One region of the Stutzerimonas sp. KH-1 genome, then DNA from elsewhere that is predicted to be linked to it. Evidence: predicted binding sites of a transcription regulator. Region 1 holds the regulator's gene; each other region holds the start of a gene.

Region 1 (4,723 bases):
GACCTGCCCCGCCATCAGGACGAGATTGAGCAGATTGCTTTCAAGCTCGGTGATCAGTCGGGTGACACGCTTGATGACCTGGCCGGTCAGGTCCTGGAAATCTTGGGCCAGCATGATTTCGCTGAGGTTCTGCGAAAGCTGGCTGCCATCGTTCATGCTGCGCTTGAGGTACTGGTCGATGCGCTTGACCAGCCCACGGAACTGTTCAGCATCCATTTCGCGGCGCATGAATCGCTGCCAGTCAGCCGTCAGGCTCTGGGCCTCGTAGCTAACGTAGTTGACCAGCGGCGCCGATTCCTCCACCAGATCCATGGTGCGGTTGGCGGCCTTCTCGGTCATCTCCACCACATAGGACAGGCGATCGGTCGCGTCGGTGATCGGTGACGGATCGCCGCCGGTGGCACAGGTATCCATCTCGAGTTTGACGATGGCGTTGTGCAGCTCGCGGGTGAGCTTGCCGACTTCCTGATAGAGGCTGTGATTACGCGCCTGGCTGAGTTCATTGAACATCTGCGTCGCTTCATCGAAGCGGCCCTGCTGCAGGCTTTCAATCAACTTTGGGGCGTTGGCCTTCAGAGTCGCTTCGAACTCTGCCAGGCTCTGATCTGCTTGCGTCATAGTGCCCTCGCGGCGTTGCTGCTTCAGCCGTTGACGCGCTCGAAGATCTTCTCGATCTTCTCCTTGAGCACCTGGGCAGTGAAAGGCTTGACCACATAGCCGTTTACGCCGGCCTGTGCCGCCTCGATGATCTGGTCGCGCTTGGCTTCGGCAGTGACCATCAGCACCGGAAGGTGCTTGAGGCGCTCGTCGGCACGCACGGTGCGCAGCAGATCGATACCGCTCATGCCCGGCATGTTCCAGTCGGTGACGAGAAAGTCGAAGCTGCCGCTCTTGAGCATCGGCAGCGCGGTGGTGCCATCGTCCGCTTCGGCGGTGTTGGTGAACCCCAGGTCACGCAAGAGGTTCTTGATGATTCGTCTCATCGTCGAGAAGTCATCGACGATGAGGATTTTCATGTTCTTGTCCAAGTCGACCTCCGTAAGTCCCAAAATGCCTCAGCAAACCGAGCACGTCATACCGCAAACAATCGTCAATTGGCGCGCCATTCACCGAGGCGCGCACGCAGGCGCGCCGCACACTGGCTATGCAACTGGCTCACACGCGACTCGCTGACTCCCAGCACCTGACCGATTTCCTTCAAGTTCAGCTCTTCGTCGTAATACAACGACAGCACCAGCTTCTCGCGCTCCGGCAGGTTGGCGATGGCTTCTGCCAGCGCCAACTGGAAACGTTCGTCCTCCAGATCGCGGAAAGGCTCGGGGTGCGTGCTGCCGGCATCCTCCTGCAGCTCGCCATGCTCGCCTTCCTGCAGCAGGTCGTCGAAGCTGAACAGTCGGCTGCCGAGGGTATCGCCGAGGATGCTGTAATACTCATCGAGACTAAGCTTAAGTTCGGCCGCAACTTCATGATCTTTAGCGTCACGACCGGTTTTCGCTTCAATGGCGCGGATCGCCTCGCTGACCATGCGCGAGTTGCGATGCACCGAGCGTGGCGCCCAGTCGCCCTTGCGCACCTCGTCGAGCATGGTGCCGCGGATGCGGATGCCGGCGTAGGTTTCGAAACTGGCGCCCTTGCCGGCGTCGTATTTCTTCGCTGCTTCCAGCAGTCCGATCATTCCAGCCTGGATCAGGTCGTCCACCTGCACGCTCGCAGGCAGACGCGCCAGAAGGTGGTAAGCGATACGCTTGACCAACGGCGCGTACTGATCGATCAGGCGATATTGAGCATCCTTTGCCTGAGCCTTGCTGTAATACATAGCGGATCCGGCACCTGTCATTCGTGGCTTTCTGAAGCGGGACTGATGAGGCGCTCGACGAAGAACTCGAGATGGCCGCGCGGGGTAGCGGGCAACGGCCAGGTATCGATCTTCTGCGCAATGGCCTTGAAGGCCAGCGCGCATTTGGAGCGCGGATAGGCTTCATAGACGGCACGCTGCTTTTGTACCGCTTTGCGTACGGCCTCGTCGTAGGGCACGGCGCCGACATACTGCAGCGCCACATCGAGAAAACGCTCGGTGACCTTGGTCAGTTTGGCGAACAGGTTGCGACCTTCCTGGGGCGCATGCGCCATGTTGGCCAACACCCGGAAACGACTGATGCCGTAGTCACGGTTGAGCAACTTGATCAGAGCATAGGCATCGGTGATGGACGTGGGTTCATCTGTCACGACCAGCAGCACTTCCTGCGCGGCACGCACGAAGCTGACCACCGAATCACCAATACCGGCCGCGGTATCGATGATCAGCACGTCCAGTTCATCGCCCAGTTCACTGAATGCCTGGATCAGACCGGCATGCTGCAGGGACGACAGCTGCACCATGCTCTGCGTCCCGGATGCCGCGGGCACGATACGGATGCCGCCGGGGCCCTGAATCAGCACATCGCGCAGATCGCACTCACCGGCGATCACATCGGCCAGGGTTCGCTTGCTGGTCAGGCCAAGCAGGACGTCGACGTTGGCCAGACCCAGATCGGCGTCGAGCAACACCACACGCCGGCCGAGATCGGCCAGCGCCAGCGCCAGATTGACCGACACGTTGGTCTTGCCGACGCCACCCTTGCCGCCGGTCACCGCAATCACCTGTACGGGATGCATACCCATGTTCACACGCCTATATCTTGCTGGGGCCATACGGCCGGCGATGCGCCCGCATGGCACGCATCTGGTTCATTCTGGTACCGCACTCGCTTGATCATCCGGCCCGCCGTGACGAGCCGTTGTACAACCCGGCGAACATGTCGGCCATGGCCTCTTCGCTCGGCTCCTCGCCTGATTGCAGGCTTACCGCACGGCTGACCAGCTGGTGGCTACGGGGCAGATGCAGGTCATCCGGAATCCGCGGGCCATCGGCGAGGTAGGCTATCGGCAAATGCTGGCTGATCGTGAGGCCGAGCACATCGCCGAGGCTGCCTGCCTCGTCCAGCTTGGTCAGGATACAACCCGCCAGGCCGCAGCGACGATAGTTGTGCCATGCCGCCTTGAGTACCTGACTCTGGCTGGTCGCCGCCAACACCAGATAGTTCTTGGATTTCACACCGCGATCCGACAGAGCTTCGAGCTGCTTGCGCAAGGTCGGATCGCTGGCCGGCAGGCCGGCGGTGTCGATCAGGATCACCCGCTTGCGGGCCAGCGGCGCGAGCGTCTTGCTCAATGGCTGGCTCGGGTCGATCTGCAGCACCGGTACGTCGAGGATACGCCCAAGCGTCTTGAGCTGCTCCTGCGCGCCGATCCGGTAGTTGTCCATGCTCGCCACGGCGATGTTCTGTGCGCCGTACTTGAGTACGTAACGGGCCGCGAGCTTGGCCAGGGTGGTGGTCTTGCCAACACCGGCCGGGCCGACCAGCGCAATCACTCCACCCTCTTCCAGCGGCTCCTGCTTGCTGACCTTGATCGCCTGCGCCATATAGGCCAGCACCATGCGCCAGGCCTGACGCGGATCGTTGATGGTCGCGACCTTTTCCAGCAGGCTGCGCGACAGTTCGGCCGGCAGGCCGAGGCGCTGGAGCCGGCGCCAGAGGCTGGCCTGCTGTGGACGGCGGCTCTGCTCCTGCCCCCAGGCGATCGAGCCGAGCTGCACCTCGATCAGCTCACGCAGACCGTGCAGCTCCGAGTACATCGCCTCGATCGCGCGCGGATCGACGGCAGCAGATGGCGCGGCAGCCGGCTCGGGCTGAGCGCTCGGCGCCACGGCGGCCGGCTTCTCGTCAAGCAGTTGACGATCCTGCATCTTCGCCCGCGGCGTGGCGCTCAGTTCGGCATGGGCACTGGCCAGGCGCGATTGCGTCTTGCGCAGCTCAGCTTCCAGCGCAGGATTGGGCTTGGTCGCTGCCGGCGCGGACTGCATCGGGTAGTCGAGTACGGCCGTCAGCTCGACGCCACCGGCCACCCGGCGATTGCCGATGATCACGGCATCGGCGCCCAGCTCGTCACGCACCATCTTCATGGCGATGCGCATATCGGCGGCGAAGAAACGTTTGACCTGCATGGCCTGTACCCTCGGTTAATTCTGACCCACCGTCGAGACGATGGTGACCTGCTTGTTGTCCGGTATTTCCTGATAGGCCAGAACATGGATGTTCGGCACTGCCAGCCTTGCGAACCGCGACAGCATCGCCCTGACCGGGCCGGCGACCAGCAGAACCGCCGGTTTGCCGAGCATTTCTTGACGCTGTGCCGCTTCTACCAGAGACCGTTGCAACTTTTCGGCCATTCCCGGCTCCAGCAGGATGCCGTCATCGGAGCCCTGCCCAGCCTTCTGCAGGCTATTGAGCAAGATCTGTTCCAATCGAGGCTCGAGGGTGATCACAGGCAGCTCCGGCTCTAGTCCCACAACGTTTTGCACGATTGCGCGGGATAGCGCAACGCGCACCGCAGCCACCATCGCGGCGGGATCTTGACTCTTGGCGGCCACATTGGCGATAGCCTCGGCGATGGTGCGGATGTCGCGCACGGGAACCTGCTCCTGCAACAGCGCCTGCAAGACCTTGAGCAGCGTGGAGAGCGATACCATGCCAGGCACCAGCTCCTCGGCGAGCTTGGGCGAGCTCTTGGCCAGCAGCTGCAGTAGCTGCTGCACTTCCTCGTGCCCCAGCAGCTCGTGCGCATGCTTGTACAACACCTGGTTGAGGTGCGTGGCGACGACAGTGCTGGCATCCACCACCGT
Region 2 (4,723 bases), 970 kb from region 1:
AAACAGCCGAATGGATCAGTCGAGATCACCAGGGCAGCCCAACCGCCGGACATGAAAAAAGGCCTGGAGCGCGTGCCGCAGGCCTTCGTTCGGGCGAGCCATGCTTATTCAGGCATGTGCCAAGGGGAGAAGTGGGCGCCGTCGCGGCTGAGTTGCTCGCGAGTCTGCTCCAGGGTTTCACCGAGCTTCACAGGATCGGTGAAAACGCTGCTGGACATCTTGCAACGACCCAAGAGGCGGGCTTCGTCGCGATCAACAACGGTGATGCTGACTTCGCCGTTTCCTTCGGGCAGCGTCCAGGCAACGCACTGGAATGGTTTGAACGCGCGGTCGGTGATCAGAAGGGCTTCATTGATACGCAGCGGGGTGTGCATGGGGCATGTCTCTCTGTGTGATACCCAAAATACCTGCAGCCAAGCTCGTTGGCATTGGCCTTACATTGCAGTTGATGTACCCAGAGGACTGATGAGTCACATGCGAGTTCGAAAAAATTTGAAGGCCTTTGCAATTAGCCAAAGGTATAACGTTGACGCATGGTCGGCCGGGGGCTCCAGGTTCGATCTAAACCCTTGTCACTGCTGGAGAATTTCACTGGCGAGGTGAGGGAGGTGGGCTTGCTAGGCCGCAGTGGGAAAAGGCCCGTGCGACAACCTGTCGCGAGGGGAGATGTTGAGGTTAGGCTGGCGCCTGCTTGCTGATGGTGCGAGCGGGAGGGGGCACTGCTTCAGTAGGGTGCCGGCGGTCCCGCTCGCACGAGGACCGCCGGGTGGGGGATCAGACCCTGAACTGACTGAGCAGGCGATTGAGCTGGCTGGCGAGTTCGCCCAGACGCTTGCCCGCCTCACTGGACTGCTCGGCTGCCAGCGTACTCTCTTGCGCCAGGCCGGCGGCCTGGGTCACGTTCTGGTTGATCTCCTCGACCACATGGGACTGCTGCAGGGTGGCGCTGGCAATCGAAGCGTTGACGCCTGACAGGTTGCGCAAAGCCTGAGCGATCTCGCCAAGACTTTCGCCAGCCTGACTGGCCTGCTCGACAGTGAGCTGCGAGGCCCGGTTGCTTTCCATGATGACGTTCACGGCTGCACCTGAATTCTTCTGCAGGCGCTCGATCATGCCTTGGATCTCCGCTGTCGACTGTTGTGTCCGCTGAGCCAGCAGACGCACCTCGTCGGCTACCACGGCGAAGCCACGGCCCTGCTCGCCAGCTCGTGCAGCTTCGATTGCGGCATTCAGTGCCAGCAGGTTGGTCTGCTCGGCGATGGAGCCGATGACCTCGAGAACGGAGCCGATCTTGGTGGTTTCATCGGCCAGCGACTGGATCACGTCCACCGCCTGGCTAATCGTTGCCGACAGCTCATCGATCTGTTGCAGGCTCGTCTCGATGTTGCGCTGGCCGAGCCCGGCCTGGTTCTCTGCTGCGCCCACTTCGCTCGACGCGTGTTCGGCGTTCTTGGCGACTTCCTGCACTGCGTAGGTAACCTCGTTGACTGCCGTGGCCACCTGTTCCATTTGCAGCATCTGCTGCTGGCTCTGTTCGTGGGTCTGGCTGGAAAGCTCGCTGAGCGAGCGCGAGGATTGATCCAGGGCTCCGGCCGTTTCGAAAAGCTGACCGACAACGGTACGCAGTTTCTGGGTGAATCGGTTGAAATCTCGGCCGAGCGTGGTCAGCTCATCATTGCCCGACACATCCAGTGTGTGGGTCAGGTCGGCTTCGCCGCTGGCGATATTGGCCATCGCCGCCATCGTGTGGCGCAGCGGCGCAACGATACTGCGGATCAGGATGGCGACCACCACGGCCATGATCGCGGCGATGAACAGACCGATGATGGAAAAGCGCGTCACGTAGTTCCAGAACTCCTGCTCCACGTCATCGACGTAGATGCCTGAGCCGATGATCCAGCCCCAGGGCTTGAACAGTTGCACATAGGAGATTTTCGGCACCGGATTCTCTTCGCCGGGCTTGGCCCACATGTAGTCGACCAGGCCTGCACCGTCACGACGAGCGATGGCGACCATCTCGTTGAACAGCTCCTTGCCTTCCGGATCCTTGATCTTCGAAAGATCCTGGCCGTCGAGCTTGGGCTGCATCGGGTGCATGATCATGGTCGGGCCAAGATCGTTGATCCAGAAGTAGTCCTGGCCGTCATAGCGCAGCAGCCGGATCTGCTCCATGGCGGCACGTTGCGCCTCGGCAGTACTCATCGCACCGCTGGTTTCCAGCTTGCGGTAGTGCTCGAAAACACCGGCGGCCGCTTCAACCACGTTACGCGTCGCCTCCTGCTTGCCTCGGTACAGGTCGGAGCGAACCTGCTGGATCATCAGCAGGCCGAGGATGAACAGCATGGCGATGGCGACCACGGGGATCAGCCAGAGGCGCTTGCTGATAGGAACATTGCGCAGCAGATTCATGAATACGGCTCCTGGAGGTGTCTTTCTTATCGTTCTTGTCTTGTGGTGGCTCGGACGATGCTTGGTTTGTTGCAAGTGGTAGCGCCATGCTGGTGACGACAACCACCTGAGCCTGCGCCCGCTCAAGCAACCAACGGGTCGCCTGTCAGCTGCGTGCGGCCTGCTGGTAAGAGCCGGGCAATGGCTTCTAAGTAGCTTTTCGGCCGCTTGTGACTAAAAATGAGCCCCCGTTTCGTCTGCCGTGGAATTTAGTTCCCCGCGGCGAGTCAGAACAGCGTTTCGATGGCTTTGTGACATATACCTTGGTTGCATTCATGTGCGATGAGTGGCATCGCTTTTGGGGAGTAGATGGATCTTTGGATTGCGGTTCAGGCACTGATTCTGGGCGTAGTAGAGGGGATAACCGAGTTTCTTCCGGTCTCCAGTACCGGCCACCAAATCATCGTCGCGGATCTGATCGGCTTCGGCGGTGAACGCGCACTGGCTTTCAATATCATCATCCAGCTCGGCGCGATCCTCGCAGTGATCTGGGAATATCGGCGCAAGATCATCGATGTGGTGGTCGGCCTGCCTAGGGAGCGCCAGGCACAGAAGTTCACCGCCAACCTGCTGGTCGCCTTCATGCCGGCTGTGGTGCTTGGCGTGGCCTTTGCCGATCTGATTCACGAATACCTGTTCAATCCGATCACAGTGGCCACCGCGCTGGTCATCGGCGGCATCGTCATGCTCTGGGCCGAGCGTCGCGAACATGCAATTCGCGCCGAGACAGTCGATGACATGACCTGGACGCTGGCCTTGAAGGTCGGTTTCGCTCAGTGTCTGGCGCTGGTGCCGGGCACCTCGCGGTCGGGCTCGACCATCATCGGCGGGCTGCTGTTCGGCCTGTCGCGCAAGGCCGCAACCGAGTTCTCGTTCTTTCTGGCAATGCCGACCATGGTCGGTGCAGCGGTCTACTCCGGCTACAAATACCGCGAGCTGTTCCAGCCGGGCGACTTTGCCGTGTTCGCCATCGGCTTCGTCACTTCGTTCATCTTCGCCATGCTGGCCGTGCGGGCACTGCTGAAATTCATCGGCAACCACAGCTATGCCGCGTTTGCCTGGTACCGGATCGGTTTCGGGTTGCTGATCCTGGCGACCTGGCAGCTGGGCATGATCGACTGGAGCACGGCCGTCGGCTAGAGCATCAAAGAAATGAAAGCCCCGCTAGTGCGGGGCTTTTTTTTGGAGGGCTGATTCGACGGTCAGAGCTGTACGCCCTGGCTGCGCAGGTAGTCGTCGTAGCTGCCGCTGAAGTCGGTCACGCCGTTCTCCGACAATTCGATGATGCGCGTGGCCAGGGAGCTGACGAATTCGCGGTCATGGCTGACGAAGATCAGCGTGCCCGGGTAGTTCTCCAGCGCCAGGTTGAGTGCCTCGATGGATTCCATGTCCAGGTGGTTGGTTGGTTCGTCCATCACCAGCACGTTGGGCTTCTTCAGGATCAGCTTGCCGAACAGCATGCGGCCCTGTTCACCACCGGAAATGACCTTGACCGATTTGTTGATCTCGTCATTGGAGAACAGCATGCGGCCAAGGGTACCGCGTACCAGCTGTTCGCCACCCTGGGTCCACTGGCCCATCCAGTCGAAGAGGGTGACGTCGTCCTCGAAGTCCTCAGCGTGGTCCTGGGCGAAATAGCCCACGTCGGCACTTTCGGTCCATTTCACTTCACCGGACATGGGTGGCAATTCACCGACCAGAGTGCGCAGCAGGGTGGTCTTGCCGATGCCGTTCGGACCGATGATGGCCACGCGCTCGCCGGCTTCGACCTGCAGATTCAGGTTCCGGAACAGCGGTGTGCCGTCATAGCCCTGGCTGACGCGCTCCAGCGTGACCGCCTGGCGATGCAGCTTCTTGTACTGCTCGAAACGGATGAACGGGCTGACGCGACTGGACGGCTTCACTTCGTCGAGCTGGATCTTGTCGATCAGCTTGGCGCGGCTGGTGGCCTGCTTGGCCTTGGAGGCGTTGGCCGAGAAGCGGCTGACGAAGGTCTGCAGTTCGGCGATCTGCGCCTTCTTCTTGGCGTTGTCGGAAAGCAGGCGTTCACGGGCCTGGGTCGCGGCGGTCATGTATTCGTCGTAGTTGCCCGGGAACAGCCGCAGCTCGCCATAATCCAGGTCGGCCATGTGGGTGCAGACCGAGTTCAGGAAGTGGCGGTCGTGGGAAATGATGATCATGGTGCTGTTGCGCGCCGTGAGAATCGATTCCAGCCAGCGGATGGTGTTGATGTCCAGGTGGTTGGTCGGTTCGTCCAGTAGCAGCACTTCCGGGT
Region 3 (4,723 bases), 1.1 Mb from region 1:
AGATCATGGTGTTGACCTTGCCATAGGGTTAAGGTCGATCCTGCAGCCATCGCAATCCGAGGAGTCACTGCCATGTCCAGCGCCACCCATACGCTGCCGGTCAGCGGTATGACCTGCGCCAGCTGCGCCGGCCGCGTCGAACGCGCCCTGCTCAAGGTGCCGGGCGTCGCCGCGGCCAACGTCAACCTGGCCAACGAACAGGTGCGTATCGAAGGCGATGACCTTGGTGTGGCAACGCTGATCGAGGCCGTGGAAAAGGCCGGCTACGGCGTGCCTGTGCAGAACATCGAGCTGAACATCGAAGGCATGACCTGCGCCAGCTGCGTCGGCCGGGTCGAACGCGCCCTGCTCAAGGTGCCCGGTGTACGCAGCGCCGCGGTGAACCTGGCCAGCGAACGCGCGCATGTCGAAGTGATCGGCACGCCCGCCCCCGCCGTGCTGATCCAGGCAGTCGAGGCTGCCGGCTACCAGGCAAGCGCCGGCGACCAGCAGCAACCCGCACAGGATGCCGAACGACGCCTGCAGCGCGAACGCTGGGCGGTGATCGCCGGCCTGCTGCTGGCCGCACCGCTGGTGCTGCCGATGTTCGGCGAACTGTTCGGGCAGCACTGGATGCTGCCGGCATGGATTCAGTTCCTGCTCGCCACGCCGGTGCAATTCATTCTCGGCGCGCGCTTCTATGTCGCCGGCTGGAAGGCGGTGCGCGCTGGTGCCGGCAACATGGACCTGTTGGTCGCCATCGGCACCAGCGCCGGTTACGGCCTGAGCCTCTATCAATGGTGGGCGACGCCGGCCGGGCAGATGCCACACCTGTATTTCGAGGCCTCCGCGGTGGTCATCGCCCTGGTGCTGCTGGGCAAATATCTGGAAAGCCGCGCCAAGCGCCAGACCAGCGCCGCCATTCGTGCGCTGGAAGCCTTGCGTCCGGACCGCGCGACCCGGGTGATCGACGGCCGCGAGGAGGACGTCGCCATCGCCGCGCTGCGCCTGGGCGACCTGGTGCTGGTCAAGCCTGGCGAGCGTTTCCCGGTAGACGGCGAAGTGGTCGAGGGCGAGAGCCAGGCCGACGAAGCACTGATCAGCGGCGAGAGCCTGCCGGTGAACAAGGCGCCGGGCGACCGCATCACCGGCGGCGCGATCAATGGCGAAGGCCGCCTGCTGGTACGCACCACCGCGCTCGGTGGCGAGACCGTGCTGGCGCGGATCATCCGCCTGGTGGAAGACGCTCAGGCGGCCAAGGCGCCGATCCAGAAGCTGGTGGACAAGGTCAGCCAGGTGTTCGTCCCGGCGGTGCTGGTGATCGCCGTGTTCACCCTGATCGGCTGGCTGCTCACTGGCGCGCCGGTCGAGGTCGCGCTGATCAACGCCGTGGCCGTGCTGGTCATCGCCTGCCCCTGCGCCCTCGGCCTGGCGACGCCGGCGGCGATCATGGCCGGCACTGGCGTGGCGGCGCGCCACGGCATCCTGATCAAGGACGCCGAGGCGCTGGAAGTCGCCCATGCGGTGAATGCCGTGGCCTTCGACAAGACCGGCACGCTCACCTCGGGCAAGCCGCAGATCATCCACCTGCATGCCGTGGACGGCGACGAAGCGCGGATACTGCGCCTGGCCGGCGCCCTGCAGCGCGGCAGCGAACACCCGCTGGCGCGTGCGGTGCTGGAGCGCTGCGAAGCCGATGGCATCACGGTGCCGGATGTGCAGAAGAGCCAGGCCCTGAGCGGCCGCGGCATCGCCGGCACGCTGGATGGCCAGCAGCTGGCGCTGGGCAACCGGCGCATGCTCGAAGAGTACGGCCTGCAGCCTGGCGAGCTGCTGGACACCGCCCAGCGCTGGGAAGCCGAGGGCCGCACCCTCTCCTGGCTGGTGGAACAAGCGCCCGAGCCGCGCATCCTCGGTCTGTTCGCTTTCGGTGACAGCCTCAAGGACGGCGCCGCCGCGGCGATTGCCGGGCTCGCGGCGCGGCATATCCGCAGCCACCTGATCACCGGCGACAACCGTGGCAGCGCGCGAGTGGTGGCCGAAGCGCTGCACATCGATGACGTGCATGCCGAGGTGCTGCCGGCGGACAAGGCCGCCACCGTGGCGGAGCTGAAGAAGGGCGGCGCCGTGGTGGCGATGGTCGGCGACGGCATCAACGATGCCCCTGCCCTGGCCGCGGCGGATGTCGGCATCGCCATGGGCGGCGGCACCGACGTGGCCATGCACGCCGCCGGCATCACTCTGATGCGCGGCGATCCGCGCCTGGTGCCGGCCGCACTGGAGATCAGTCGGCGCACCTACCGCAAGATCCAGCAGAACCTGTTCTGGGCCTTTATCTACAACCTGGTGGGCATTCCGCTCGCCGCCTTCGGCTTTCTCAGTCCGGTGGTGGCTGGTGCGGCGATGGCCCTGTCGAGCGTCAGCGTGGTGAGCAACGCCCTGCTGCTGCGCTCCTGGAAACCGGAAGAATGATCGGGAGCACGCCATGAACATCGGTCAGGCAGCCAAGCACAGCGGCCTCACGGCGAAGATGATCCGCTACTACGAATCCATCGGCCTGCTCACGCCCGCCGGGCGTGGTGCCAATGGCTACCGCCACTACAACGAGCGCGACCTGCACCAGCTGGCCTTCATCCGCCGCGCTCGTGATCTGGGCTTCTCCCTCGAGGAGGTCGGCAAGCTGCTGGCGCTGTGGCAGGACCGCCAGCGCGCCAGCGCCGACGTGAAAGCCCTGGCCGGCGCGCATATCGACGAGCTGAACCGCAAGATCGCCGAGCTGGTCGGCCTGCGCGACACGCTGCAGGAGCTGGTCGACCACTGCCAGGGCGATGATCGGCCGGACTGCCCGATTCTGCAGGGCATCGAGAGCGGCTGCTGCGGCGCCCCGTCATCCCGCTCCTCCCCAGTCACTGCGCCTGGCAAAGGCTGATGCCAACGCGGGCCGCCCCGGCCCGCCGCCCCGCGCCAGCGTTCGCTGCGCCATTCCTCGATTTACATTCAAGTTCGTATGCTCACGGCCGAAAGAGGGCCCGAAGACACCGCGGGCCGCCGGCAAGGCACCCGTCCGGATCGAACTATTCATCAGATTGGAATGCCATGAACAACTGGTTTGCAAACATCGGCGTCAGCAGGAAGCTCGCACTGGGCTTCGGTGCCGTGCTGGTCTTGACCCTCATCCTCGCCTGGAACGGTTGGGGCAGCCTCGGCAGCGTGATCCAGCGCAGCGGCTGGATGACCGAAATCTCGTTGCTGAACAAGACGCTAACCGACCTGCGTATCGCCCGCCTGCAATTCATGCTGACCAATGGCGACAACGAGTCCACCGAGCGCCTGGACAAGAACCTGGGCATCTACCTCGCCCAGCAGACCAAGCTGCTGGAAACCTTCAAGAACCCGGTCAACGTCGCCCAGCTCAAGGAGCAAGCCGGCTACAACGCGCAGTATCAGCATTCGCTGAACGACATGCGCAAGGCCTATGCCCAGGCCAACGCCTCGCGGCAGATCATCGACCAGGCCGCCGGCCGTCTGAGCGAGCTGATGGCTGGCGTGAACCGTCAGGTGCTGCAGCTCTCGGACTATGACGAGGGCCGTTTCGCCCAATTCCAGGCGATCACCCAGATCGAGGACGACGTGCAGCGTGCGCAGTACCTGCTGCGCGTCTACATGAGCAGCCCGGGTGCGGAGGCGGCGAAGGCGATCTACGCCCAGCTCGACGCCGCGCAGGCCACCCTCGGCCGTCATGCCGGCGCACTGGACGCCGACAGCGGCGCGGCGCTGCAGCAGATGCGCACGGTGCTCGGCGAGTACCGCAGCGCCATCGAGGCACTGGAGAAAGCCACCCAGGCAATCGCCAAGGCGCGCCAGGAGATGACCGATCAGCAGAAGGAAATCGTCCGCATCAGCGACTCGCTCTATCAGCTTCAGCTCGACCAGCTCGACGTGGAAAGCGCCGCCGCGCGTACACGCCTGATCGTCAGCGCGTTGCTGGCGCTGGTGCTGGGCATCCTGGCCGCCTGGCTGATCACCCGGCAGATCATCCTGCCGCTGCGTGCGACCCTGGCCGACGTCGAGCGCATCGCCTCCGGCGACCTCAGCGCCACCGCACAGATCCAGCGCCGCGACGAGCTGGGCGTGCTGCAGCGCGGCATCCAGCAGATGGGCGCGACCCTGCGCGAACTGATCGGCGGCATCCGCGATGGCGTCAGCCAGATCAGCGCCGCCGCCGAGGAGCTTTCGGCGGTCACCCAGCAGACCAGCGCCGGCGTGAACAGCCAGAAGGAAGAAACCGACCAGGTCGCTACCGCCATGCACGAGATGTCGGCCACCGTTCAGGAAGTGGCGCGCAATGCCGAGCAGGCCGCGCTGGCCGCCACCGAAGCGGATGGCGAAGCCCGCGAAGGCGATCGCGTGGTCACCGAGGTGGTCGCGCAGATCGAACGCGTGGCCAGCGCCGTGGTGCGCTCCACCGAAGCCATGACCGCACTGCAGGAGGAGAGCGACAAGATCGGCAGCGTGATGAACGTGATCCGTGCGGTGGCCGAACAGACCAACCTGCTGGCGCTCAACGCCGCAATCGAAGCTGCCCGCGCCGGCGAGGCCGGTCGCGGCTTCGCCGTGGTCGCCGACGAGGTGCGCGGGCTGGCGCAGCGTACGCAGAAATCCACCGAGGAAATCGAAGGGCTGGTCGCCGCGCTACAGAACGGCACCCAGCAGGTCGCCGCGATCATGCATACCAGCCGCGACC
Region 4 (4,723 bases), 1.5 Mb from region 1:
CCGCCGCCTTCTGGGCTGGCGCCGACAGCGTCATCCACGACCTGGCGCCGAAGAACCGCGCCCTGCTGGCCAAGCGCGACGAGTTGCAGGCCAAGATCGACGTCTGGCACCAGGCTCGCGCCGGTCAGGCCCACGACGCCGTGGCGTACAAGGCCTTCCTGCAGGAAATCGGCTACCTGTTGCCGGAAGCCGAAGACTTCCAGGCCACTACCGAGAACGTCGACGAAGAAATCGCCCGCATGGCCGGCCCGCAGCTGGTGGTGCCGATCATGAATGCGCGCTTCGCCCTGAACGCGGCCAACGCTCGCTGGGGCTCGCTGTATGACGCGCTGTACGGCACCGACGCCATCTCCGAAGAAGATGGTGCTACCAAGGGCCCGGGCTACAACGAGATCCGCGGCAACAAGGTCATCGCCTACGCGCGCAACTTCCTCAATGAAGCCGCTCCGCTGGAAACCGGCTCGCACGTCGACTCCACCGGCTACCGCATCGAAGGCGGCAAGCTGGTCGTCTCGCTGAAGGACGGCAGCACCACTGGCCTGAAGAACCCGGCTCAGCTGCAGGGCTTCCAGGGCGAAGCCAGCGCACCGATCGCCGTGCTGCTGAAGAACAACGGCATCCACTTCGAGATCCAGATCGACCCGGCCAGCCCGATCGGCCAGACCGACGCCGCTGGCGTGAAGGACATCCTGATGGAAGCGGCGCTGACCACCATCATGGACTGCGAAGACTCCATCGCCGCCGTCGACGCCGACGACAAGACCATCGTCTACCGCAACTGGCTCGGCCTGATGAAGGGCGACCTGGTCGAGGAGCTGGAAAAGGGCGGCAAGCGCATCACCCGCGCGATGAACCCGGACCGCGTCTACACCAAGGCCGACGGCAGTGGCGAGCTGACCCTGCATGGCCGCTCGCTGCTGTTCATCCGTAACGTCGGTCACCTGATGACCAACGATGCCATCCTCGACAAGGAAGGCAACGAGGTGCCGGAAGGCATCATGGACGGCCTGTTCACCAGCCTGATCGCCATCCACAACCTCAAGGGCAACACCACCCGCGCCAACAGCCGCACCGGCTCGATGTACATCGTCAAGCCGAAGATGCACGGCCCGGAAGAAGTCGCCTTCGCCACCGAACTGTTCGGCCGCGTCGAGGACGTTCTCGGCCTGCCGCGCAACACCCTCAAGGTCGGCATCATGGACGAGGAGCGTCGTACCACGATCAACCTCAAGGCCTGCATCAAGGAAGCGCGCGAGCGCGTGGTGTTCATCAACACCGGCTTCCTCGACCGCACCGGTGACGAGATCCACACCTCCATGGAAGCCGGCCCGATGGTGCGCAAGGCGGCCATGAAAGCCGAGAAGTGGATCAGCGCCTACGAGAACAACAACGTCGACGTCGGTCTGGCCTGCGGCCTGCAGGGCAAGGCGCAGATCGGCAAGGGCATGTGGGCCATGCCTGACCTGATGGCCGCGATGCTCGAGCAGAAGGTCGGCCACCCCATGGCCGGCGCCAACACCGCCTGGGTACCGTCGCCGACCGCTGCCACCCTGCACGCCATGCACTACCACAAGATCGACGTGCAGGCGCGTCAGGTCGAACTGGCCAAGCGCGAGAAGGCGTCCATTGACGACATTCTCACCATCCCGCTGGCGAAAGACACCAACTGGAGCGAGGAAGAAAAGCGCAACGAGCTGGACAACAACTCGCAGGGCATCCTCGGCTATATGGTGCGCTGGGTCGAGCAGGGCGTCGGCTGTTCCAAGGTACCGGACATCAACGACATCGCGCTGATGGAAGACCGCGCCACCCTGCGCATCTCCAGCCAGCACGTGGCCAACTGGATGCGCCACGGCGTGGTGACCAAGGATCAGGTGGTCGAGAGCCTCAAGCGCATGGCGCCGGTGGTTGACCGTCAGAACCAGGGCGACCCGCTGTACCGCCCGATGGCGCCGGACTTCGACAACAGCGTGGCCTTCCAGGCCGCGCTGGAGCTGGTCCTCGAAGGCACCAAGCAGCCCAACGGCTACACCGAGCCGGTGCTGCACCGCCGCCGCCGCGAGTTCAAGGCCAAGAACGGTCTGTAACCCGCCAAGCCGCTGCAGAAAGAACCGCCCTTCGGGGCGGTTTTTTTATGCCCGTAATCCGTCCGACGGTCCTCAAGTTAGGCCTGTTACAACCGATAACGTGACCCGAACATCGTTTTCGGTCACACTTGCGCCACCAAAGTAGCATTTGGCCATCAACGTACTCTTCCTGGTACCCGTAGCCCCTGCACTGGAGTTCGCTGCATGCTGAAGAACCTCTCGCTGACCGCCAAGCTTTCCCTGGTCCCGGCCGTCGCCCTGCTCGGGCTCGTGCTGTATGTGGTCTACACCTCGCTGCAGCTTTCGGCGACCGACTCGCGCCTGGTCCTGCTGGAGACCCGCAGCTACCCGACCCTGGAAAAGGCCGACGCGGTGATCTTCCAGTTCTCCCGCGTGCCGGCGTTGCTGAACAATGCAGTGGCGGCGGGCGAGCCGGGCATTCTCGACGAAGCGCACGACGTGCTGCAGCAGATCGACACCCAGCAGCAGGCCTTGGCGTCGCTGCTGAGCGAGCAACGCCAGCAGCATCAGGCCCTGAGCGACTGGCGCAAGGCCGTGCGCGACTACGCCGACAATGCCCTCGCCGCCTCTTCCAAGCTGATCGACGGCAGCGCCTCGTTCGACGACCTGCGCCCCAGCCTGGACCGCATGGCCAGTGACCTGGCGCAGGCGCAGAAGCTGGGCAGCGATTTCCGTGCGCAGGCTTACGACGATTTTCAGCAGACCCTGGTGCAGACCCGCGAAGCCAATGCGGCGACCACCCGCCTGGGCATCATTCTCAGCCTGGTGCTGGTGGTGCTGGTCAGCCTCGGCGCCTGGCTGGTGATTCGCAGCGTGATGGTCAACATCCGCGGCGTGATCGCCTCGTTGCAGTCGATCGCCCGTGGCGACGGCGACCTGACCCAGCGCGTCAATGTCGAGTCCAACGACGAGATCGGCGCCATGATCGAGCTGTTCAACAGCTTTCTCGACAAGCTGCAGCGCACCATCCGCCAGATCATCGATGCCGCCGCCCCGCTGGGCCAGGTCTCCAAGGACCTCTACCAGCTCACCCAGGGCTCGGAGGAAAACGCCAAGTCGCAGCAGCACCATACCGATTCGATCAGCCGCGACATCCTGACCATGACCGGCAGCATTCAGGAAGTCGCGCAGCGCTCGCAGCAGGCGTCCGACGAGGCCAATTCCGCAGCGCGCCAGGCGGCGACCGCACGCGAGCACATCGGCAGTCTGTCGACCGGCATCAACGACCTGGGCGACAGCGTGATGGGCGCGGTCAAGGCCATGGAACAGCTGGAGGAAGAAACCCAGGAAGTCGGCTCGGTACTGACCGTGATCCGCAGCATTGCCGAACAGACCAACCTGCTGGCCCTGAACGCCGCCATCGAGGCCGCCCGCGCCGGCGAGCAGGGTCGCGGCTTCGCCGTGGTCGCCGACGAAGTGCGCAATCTGGCGCAGAAGACTGCTGCCTCCACCGCCGAGATCCAGCAGATCATCCAGCGCCTGCAGAACAGCGCCAACACCGTACTCAACGTGATGACCAGCAACGGCGAGAAATCCCGCGCCAGCATCGAGCGTTCCATCGAAGCCACACAGCTGCTGGAAGCCATCGCCGGCACGGTCAACCAGATCGACGAACTCAACGCCGGCATCGCCCAGTTCACACAGGAGCAGATCGGCCTGTCGAGTTCCATCAGACAAGAAACCCAAGTGTTGCAGCAGGACGCACAAGCAACCGCAAACGGCGCCGAAGCCACCGCCCGCCTTGGCGAACAACTGGTGAGTACCGGAGACCACCTGCGCGCGGCTACGAGCCAATTCCGTGTTTAACGATTTTTTGGAGCATCCAATGACTGCACTTCGTGTCGCCGGTCTGGCAGCTGTCTGCCTGGCCGCCACCCCTGCGTTTGCCCTGGAACAGGGTGAACATCGCTTCAACGGTTTCGGTACCGTCGGTTTCACCCATCTCGGCGGCGAAGATGACGGTCGCAGCTATGGCGTCCAGGGTCAGACCAACGATTCCTGGCGCGGCGATCAGCTGTCCAAGTTCGGTGCGCAGCTGAGCTACGGCATCACCGATACCCTCGGCGTAACCGTGCAGGCCACGGCCAAGGCGCAGCAGGACGAGTGGAAGGCCAACCTGGAATGGGCCTACCTGTCGCTGCAGGCCAACGACCGCCTGATGCTCCGCGCCGGCCGCCTGCGCAGCCCGGTCTACATGTACTCCGAAAGCCTCGACGTTGGCTACAGCTACCCCTGGCTGCGCCTGCCCGACGAGGTCTACAGCCAGGTTCAGGTGACCAACTACGAAGGCGTCGATGCGGTCTACACCATGCCGCTGTCGTACGGTTCGGTCACCTTCCAGCTCGCCGGCGGCCAGGCGAAAAACCGTGACTACTACGCCTACGACGAGCAGTTCGATATCGACTACGGCAAGCTGTTCGGCGCCAGCGTCAGCCTGGCCAGCAATGACTTCGGCACGCTGCGCATCGGCTATGTGGAAGCGGATATCAAGACCGACATCACCGGAACCGTTGACGCGTCCGACCTGGGCCTGAGCGCCAGCGAGCCCCTGTCACTGCTGAATCTGGACAAAGAAAAAGGCAAGTTCACTTCGATCGGCTACCAGTACGACAACG

What was found. Region 1 encodes FliA, which starts transcription of late flagellar genes. Its sites were predicted from a motif close to CTAAAGTTTNNNNNNNNNNNGCCGNTAA; they were not measured.
Region 2: a site for FliA is predicted at 2,606-2,633, ahead of ACX1DW_RS07840 (methyl-accepting chemotaxis protein). Genes of this name have one in related genera too.
Region 3: a site for FliA is predicted at 2,976-3,003, ahead of ACX1DW_RS20640 (methyl-accepting chemotaxis protein). Genes of this name have one in related genera too.
Region 4: a site for FliA is predicted at 2,159-2,186, ahead of ACX1DW_RS19160 (methyl-accepting chemotaxis protein). Genes of this name have one in related genera too.

What each region holds. Positions count from the first base shown of each region.
Region 1 is NZ_CM137011.1:676,878-681,600, reverse strand. It holds gene ACX1DW_RS03390 (protein phosphatase CheZ) at 1-618, opposite strand, end outside; gene ACX1DW_RS03385 (chemotaxis response regulator CheY) at 642-1,016, opposite strand; gene fliA (RNA polymerase sigma factor FliA) at 1,091-1,816, opposite strand; gene fleN (flagellar synthesis regulator FleN) at 1,834-2,661, opposite strand; gene flhF (flagellar biosynthesis protein FlhF) at 2,753-4,045, opposite strand; gene flhA (flagellar biosynthesis protein FlhA) at 4,061-4,723, opposite strand, start outside.
Region 2 is NZ_CM137011.1:1,648,169-1,652,891, reverse strand. It holds gene ACX1DW_RS07845 (hypothetical protein) at 105-374, opposite strand; gene ACX1DW_RS07840 (methyl-accepting chemotaxis protein) at 775-2,409, opposite strand; gene ACX1DW_RS07835 (undecaprenyl-diphosphate phosphatase) at 2,758-3,588, shown strand; gene ACX1DW_RS07830 (ABC-F family ATPase) at 3,651-4,723, opposite strand, start outside.
Region 3 is NZ_CM137011.1:4,333,312-4,338,034, reverse strand. It holds gene ACX1DW_RS20650 (heavy metal translocating P-type ATPase) at 73-2,451, shown strand; gene cueR (Cu(I)-responsive transcriptional regulator) at 2,465-2,908, shown strand; gene ACX1DW_RS20640 (methyl-accepting chemotaxis protein) at 3,076-4,723, shown strand, end outside.
Region 4 is NZ_CM137011.1:3,992,277-3,996,999, reverse strand. It holds gene ACX1DW_RS19165 (malate synthase G) at 1-2,087, shown strand, start outside; gene ACX1DW_RS19160 (methyl-accepting chemotaxis protein) at 2,292-3,914, shown strand; gene ACX1DW_RS19155 (hypothetical protein) at 3,934-4,723, shown strand, end outside.